Regions from separate parts of the Mycobacterium sp. ZZG genome, predicted to be linked through region 2. Evidence: predicted binding sites of a transcription regulator. Region 2 holds the regulator's gene; the other holds the start of a gene.
What was found. The regulator HspR, encoded in region 2, represses chaperone genes until heat shock. The targets are predictions, from matches to a motif close to ANNTGAGTNNNNNNNACTCANNT.

Region 1: clpB (ATP-dependent chaperone ClpB) is a predicted target of HspR. The motif match lies at 2,346-2,368, and genes of this name have one in related genera.

What each region holds. Positions count from the first base shown of each region.
Region 1 is NZ_JBTBFV010000015.1:801-4,206, reverse strand. Features, by position in the region: gene clpB (ATP-dependent chaperone ClpB) at 1-2,266, opposite strand, end outside; gene ACXMYJ_RS11110 (CYTH domain-containing protein) at 2,451-3,074, shown strand; partial or broken gene ACXMYJ_RS11105 (sodium:solute symporter family transporter) at 3,289-3,406, shown strand, end outside.
Region 2 is NZ_JBTBFV010000056.1:23,332-26,737, reverse strand. Features, by position in the region: gene ACXMYJ_RS23445 (FAD-binding oxidoreductase) at 1-514, shown strand, start outside; gene ACXMYJ_RS23440 (aldose 1-epimerase) at 539-1,441, shown strand; gene ACXMYJ_RS23435 (heat shock protein transcriptional repressor HspR) at 1,558-1,950, opposite strand; gene dnaJ (molecular chaperone DnaJ) at 1,932-3,113, opposite strand; gene grpE (nucleotide exchange factor GrpE) at 3,159-3,406, opposite strand, start outside.

The sequences.
Region 1 (3,406 bases), on a different contig from region 2:
GGCCGTCGAAGACGATCACGTCGTCGAGCCGGTTGATGAACTCCGGCTTGAACGCCGAGCGCACCGCCGCCATCACCTGTTCCTTGGAGCCCCCGGCGCCCAGGTTGGACGTCAGGATCAGGATGGTGTTGCGGAAGTCCACCGTGCGGCCCTGGCCGTCGGTCAGCCTGCCCTCGTCGAGCACCTGCAACAGCACGTCGAACACGTCCGGGTGGGCCTTCTCGATCTCGTCGAACAGGATCACCGTGTACGGACGCCGCCGCACCGCCTCGGTCAGCTGACCGCCCTGGTCATAGCCGACGTAGCCGGGAGGTGCGCCGACCAGGCGGGCCACCGAGTGCTTCTCGCCGTACTCGCTCATGTCGATGCGGACCATCGCGCGCTCATCGTCGAACAGGAACTCCGCCAGCGCCTTGGCCAGCTCGGTCTTGCCGACACCGGTCGGGCCGAGGAACATGAACGAGCCCGTCGGCCGGTTCGGGTCGGCGACACCGGCTCGGCTGCGCCGCACCGCGTCCGACACCGCCTGCACCGCGGCTTTCTGGCCGACGACGCGCTTACCCAGCTCGTCCTCCATGCGCAGCAGCTTGGCCGTTTCGCCTTCGAGCATCCGGCCGGCCGGGATGCCGGTCCAGGCCGACACCACATCGGCAATGTCGTCGGGGCCGACCTCCTCCTTGAGCATCACGTTCTCGCGCGCCTCGGCTTGCGGAACGGCGGCGTCGAGTTTCTTCTCGACCTCGGGGATGCGGCCGTACCGCAGCTCGGCGGCCTTGGCCAGATCGCCGTCGCGTTCGGCCCGGTCGGCCGCACCGCGCAGGTCCTCCAGCTGTTCCTTGAGCTCGCGGACGACATCGATGGCGTTCTTCTCGTTCTGCCACCTGCTGGTCAGCTCGGAGAGCTTCTCCTTCTGATCGGCCAGTTCGGAGCGCAGCTTCTCCAAACGGTCGCGCGACGCAGCATCTGATTCCTTCTCCAGCGCCATCTCCTCGATCTCGAGGCGACGGACCAGCCGCTCGACCTCGTCGATCTCGACGGGACGCGAGTCGATCTCCATGCGCAGCCGGGAGGCGGCCTCGTCGACCAGGTCGATGGCCTTGTCCGGAAGGAACCGGGCCGTGATGTAGCGGTCGCTCAGCGTGGCCGCGGAGACCAGTGCCGAGTCGGTGATCCGCACGCCGTGGTGCACCTCGTAGCGCTCCTTGAGGCCACGAAGGATGCCGACGGTGTCCTCGACCGACGGTTCGCCGACCAGCACCTGCTGGAATCGGCGTTCCAGCGCGGCGTCCTTCTCGATGTACTTGCGGTACTCATCGAGCGTGGTCGCGCCGACCAGCCGCAGCTCACCGCGGGCCAGCATCGGCTTGATCATGTTACCGGCGTCCATCGCCGATTCACCGGTCGCGCCGGCGCCGACGATGGTGTGCAACTCGTCGATGAACGTGATGATCTGACCCGCCGAGTTCTTGATGTCGTCCAGGACGGCCTTCAGCCGTTCCTCGAACTCACCGCGGTACTTGGCGCCGGCCACCATCGAGCCCAGGTCGAGCGACACGACGGTCTTGTCGCGCAGGCTTTCCGGCACGTCGCCGGCGACGATGCGCTGGGCCAGGCCCTCCACGATCGCGGTCTTGCCGACGCCGGGTTCGCCGATGAGCACCGGGTTGTTCTTGGTACGCCGGCTCAGCACCTGCACGACGCGCCGGATCTCGGTGTCGCGGCCGATGACCGGATCGAGCTTGCCTTCCCGCGCGCGGGCGGTCAGGTCGGTGGAGTACTTCTCCAGCGCCTGATAGGTGCCCTCGGGATCGGGGCTGGTGACGCGGGCACTGCCGCGCACCTTGACGAACGCCTCCCGCAACGCCTGCGGGGACGCGCCGTGGCCGGTCAGGAGTTTCGCAACATCGGTGTCGTTGCTGGCCAGACCGACGAGCAGGTGCTCGGTGGAGACGTACTCGTCGTCCATCTCGGTGGCGAGGTTGGTCGCGGCGGTGATCGCCGCGATCGACTGGGGCGCCAGCTGCGGCTGCGAGCTCGAACCGGTGACACTGGGCAACCGGTCGAGCAGCCGTTGCGTCTCGGCGCGGACGGTCGCGGGTTCGACGCCGACGGCCTCCAGAAGTGGTGCGGCGATTCCGTCATTCTGCGTCAGCAGAGCCATCAGCAGGTGCGCGGGCGTGATCTGCGGGTTCCCCGCGGCGGTGGCCGCCTGCAGCGCCGAGGTCAGGACCGCCTGGGTCTTGGTCGTCGGATTGAACGAGTCCACGACACCTCCCTTTCCTATATGTATTCAGGGCTGCACAGCAGGCCCCTGAAATGCTTGTCTTCCACTCCAACGTCGTCAAGGTTGAGTGTGTTCCGCTCAAGTCTGATTAGTTTTACCAGATTTTCGGCGGCGGACACGAGTGCCGTGCCCGGTGCCCGGCTCCGCAGCGGGTTAGCGTCGCCCTATGTCCGACTCCGGCTCCGGTGATTTCGAGTTCGAACGGAAGTTCTTCGTCCGCGACATGCCCGCTGTGGCCGCCTCCGATCCGACTCCCGTCCTGATCGCCCAGGCCTATCTGTTCGCTTCCGACGGCTACGCGGTGCGGGTGCGGCTGCAGGGACCAGCGCCCGCCGACCTGAGTGGAACTCCCGGGGACCTGGTGACGAGACTGGGCGACGACGCGATCGGCACCATGACGGCCAAAGGCCCTGCGGCCGGCGGCACCCGTTACGAGGCCGAGCGAGATCTCGATCCGTTGGTCGCCGGGCAGATCGTGTCCCGGGCCGAGCACGTCGTGCTCAAGGTCAGGTCGTCGGTCTGGCTCGGCGAGGACGGCTGGGTCCTCGACCGGTTCCTCGGCGGCAACGCTCCCCTGCTGCTCGCCGAGGTGGAGCGCAACGGCCCGGTGGTCGACCTGGCGATCCCGTCGTTCTGCACCACCGAGGTGTCCGAGGACGACCGGTTCCGCAACGAGTACCTGGCGCATCACCCGTTCGGCACGTGGGCGGCGGACTACCGCCGCGAGCTGAACCTGCTCGGCCCGCGGTTCGTCGACAATCTCGGGCAGAACGAATTCGAGGGCACCTGAAGCTCCCCGGCCTGCCACTGCCGCGTCAATTCCGCTCAGGCTGAGCCCAACTCTTTTCTCAAGCAAGCATCACGCGGATGCTGACGCAGCCACCACACCGTGGCGGGAGTTCGCCAGTCGCGGGCTCCGTCAACTCACCCACTGGCCGGGCCGGCAGCCCACGCGCTGCGCCCAGCCTTGCTGGGGTGATGTCACCGCGCCGAGGAGTGTCTCCGTGTTCCATCCGTCCGACCTGTCGCCAGGCATCGGCTTCGCCCTGATGCTGGGCCTGGGCGCCTTCATGTTCGTCGTCGCCTTCACCGTCCGCTCGATGGTGAGGAACACCCACGATT
Region 2 (3,406 bases):
CACCGCCGTCGTCGGAGAGACCCGGCCCGGTGACCGCTGGCGGGTTGCCAATCCGCACGGCGCGATGGAGATCGACCGGGCCGCGGGGGATGTGCTCATGGTCGCCGGCAGCACCGGCCTGGCGCCGCTGCGGACGTTGATCATGGACCTGACCCGGTTCGGTGAGAACCCGCGGGTGCACCTGTTCTTCGGCGCCAAGTACCCGTGCGAGCTCTACGACCTGCGCACGCTGTGGGAGATCGCGTCGACCAATCCGTGGCTGTCGGTCACACCGGTTTCGGAGCTGAACTTCGACCCGCCGTGGGCGGCGCACTTCCCCGACCCAACCCCGCCCCGCGGACTGCATGTGCGCCAGACCGGTCTGCTGCCCGAGGTCGTGACGCGGTACGGCAACTGGGGCGACCGGCAGATCCTGCTCTGCGGACGGCCGGAGATGGTGCGGGCCACCAAGGCGGCCCTGATCGCCAAAGGTGCCCCCGCCGAACGGATCCAGCACGACCCGCTGGCGGGCTGAACAACGCATGGCAGGATCGCAGCCATGGACGCGTTCGAAACCGTCACGCTGCGTGATCCGTCGTCCCCGCTGACCGCGACCTACGCTCCGGGCGCCGGCATGGTCGGCACCTCGCTGTCCGACGACGGGGTCGAGCTGCTCGGCCAGCGCCGCGGTCTGTACGCCTACGTGTCGAACCACAAGACCATGGGGATCCCGATCCTCTACCCGTGGGCCAACCGCCTCAGCAGCAACGGTTACGGGGTGGACGGCGCGGTGGTGACGCTGACCCCGGGCACCGGGGGCGTGCGCACCGACGAGCACGGGGTCCCGATCCACGGCATCCTGGCCGCCTATGACGACTGGACCGTCACCACGATGCTGGAGTCGCAGCTGAGCGCCGAACTGGATTTCGCGGCGCGGCCCGGCCTGCTGGCCAGCTTCCCGTTCCCGCACCTGCTCACCCTGGACATGACACTGCGCGACCGCACACTCACCGTCACCACCACGGTCACAGCGACGACCGGGTCCCGGGTGCCGCTGTGCTTCGGCTTCCATCCCTACCTACAACTGCCCGACGTGCCGCGTGCGCAGTGGCAGATCGAGACACCGCCTATGCGGTACCGCCCGGTCAACGCGTGGGGCATCCCGACGGGGCTCATGGAGGACCGGCCGGCCCACTCCGAGACGCTGGGCGACACGGTGATCGACGACGGCTACGACGAGGTCGCACCCGGGTCGATGTTCGCGCTGTCCGGCGGCGGGCGGCGGATCGAGGTGCATTTCGACGAAGGGTTCACCGCCGCACAGGTCTTCGCCCCGGGCAACGACGACGTGGTGTGCTTCGAGCCGATGGCGGCCCCCACCGACGCACTGCGCAAGGGCGGTTACCGCGAGGTGCGGCCCGGCGAGTCCGCGGTGGCCCGGTTCCGGATCAAGGTCGCCTGACCCCAAGGTGCCCTGACTTCCAAAAGGCCGAAATCGCATTCCCTGCGGGCACATCGCGAAAAAGGCCGCGTGGAATGCGATTTCGGCGGTTCGGGGTGCGGCGCGAGAGCCCCGGACTACGAGCGCTTGTTGCGCGGCTGCCACACCACCAGCGCGGTGCTCTTGGCGCGCGGCTGGGCCCGCAGGTGCTCCACTTCCTCGCTGAGCTCTCGCACCCGGGCCTGAAGCGCCTCGACCTGATTGGTCAGCTCGATGATGCGTTTGATCCCGGCGAGATTGACCCCTTCGTCCTGTGACAGCCGCTGCACCTCGCGCAGCAGCTCCACGTCACGTTGCGAATAACGCCGTCCGCCACCGGAACTGCGCTGCGGGCTGACCAAACCGAGCCGGTCGTAGGTACGCAGTGTCTGCGCGTGCATACCGGCCAGCTCGGCGGCCACCGAGATCAGGAAGGTCCTGGCCTCCTCGTTACGGCTGGACCGGCCGGCGCTCACAGCGCACCGGCCCATCCCGCCCGCGGGTCGAAACCGCTGGCGCGTTCAGCTTTCGCGTACGCCTCCAGTGCCTCTGCGGCCTCGCCTTCGAGGTTCGGCGGCACAGCGACCTTCACGGTGACCAGCAGGTCGCCGTGGCCCCCGGAACGCTTCGGGACGCCCCGGCCGCGGACCCGCAGGATGCGGCCGTCGGAGGTGCCCTTCGGCACCCGGACACCCACCTTGCCCTCCAGAGTCGGAACCGAAAGCGTTGTCCCCAACGCGAGTTCGTGGAAACTGACCGGGACGGTGACCGTCAGGTCGTCGCCGTTGCGGCCGAAGACCTTGTCCGGCTTGACGTGGACGGTCACGTAGAGGTCGCCCGACGGCGCCCCGCGCAACCCGGCCTCGCCCTGGCCGGCCAGCCTGATCCGCTGCCCGTCCTCCACACCCGGCGGGATCCGCACGTTGATGGTGCGCGTGCGGGTGGTCACCCCGGTGCCCCGGCATTCGTCGCACGGGTTCTCGATGATCGAGCCGCTGCCCCGGCATTCGGTGCATGGCTCGGAGAATCCGAACGCGCCCTGGTTGCGGCTGACGACGCCGGCCCCGTTGCAGTTCGGGCACACCTTCGGGCTGGTTCCCGGACGTGCGCCGCTGCCATGGCAGTTCGTGCACGGGGCCGGGCTGGTGAGCCGCAACGGCATCGCCACACCCTTGGTGGCCTCCAGGAAACTGAGCGAGGTCTCGGTCTCCAGGTCGTTACCGCGGCGGGGCCGCGACGGCCGCGGCTGCTGGGCGCCACGGCCGAACAGCCCACCGAAGAGATCCCCGATGTTGGCGCCGCCGGCCTGGCCGGCGGCGTCGAACAGATCGTTGAGGTTGAACTCCGTGCCGTCGCTGCCACCGAAGCCGCCGAACCCCCCGCCGCCACTGAAGCGGCCGCGACCGAACCCGCCGCCTGCGAACAGCCGGCGGGTCTCGTCGTACTCCTTGCGTTTCGCGGGATCGGTGAGCACCTCTTTGGCTTCGGAGGCAGTCTTGTAGCGCTCCTCGGCTTCGGTGTTGCCCGGATTCCGGTCGGGGTGGTTCTCCGCGAGGATCTTGCGGGCGGCCCGCTTGATCTCCTTCTCGTCGGCATCGGAAGCGACGCCGAGCACTTTGTAGAAGTCCTTCTCAACCCACTCGCGTTGGGCCATGGTGCGTCACCTCCTTACCTTCTTGTCACGGTTGCTGGTCGATTCTCACGATTGTGAGGGTTGTTCCGGCGCGGCGTCGGCATTCTCGGCCTCGGACGCGTCGGGAACGGTGTCGACGACGCCCACCATCGCGTGGCGGACGACCTGTTCGCCGACTTTGTAGCCGCGCCGCATCACGTTGCCGACCACCGGATGAGTGCCCTCGCCCTCGTGCTGCACGGCCTCGTGCAGCGCGGGATCGAACTCCTCACCCTCTTCGCCGAAGCCGGTCAGGCCCAGCCCCTCGAGCGTGG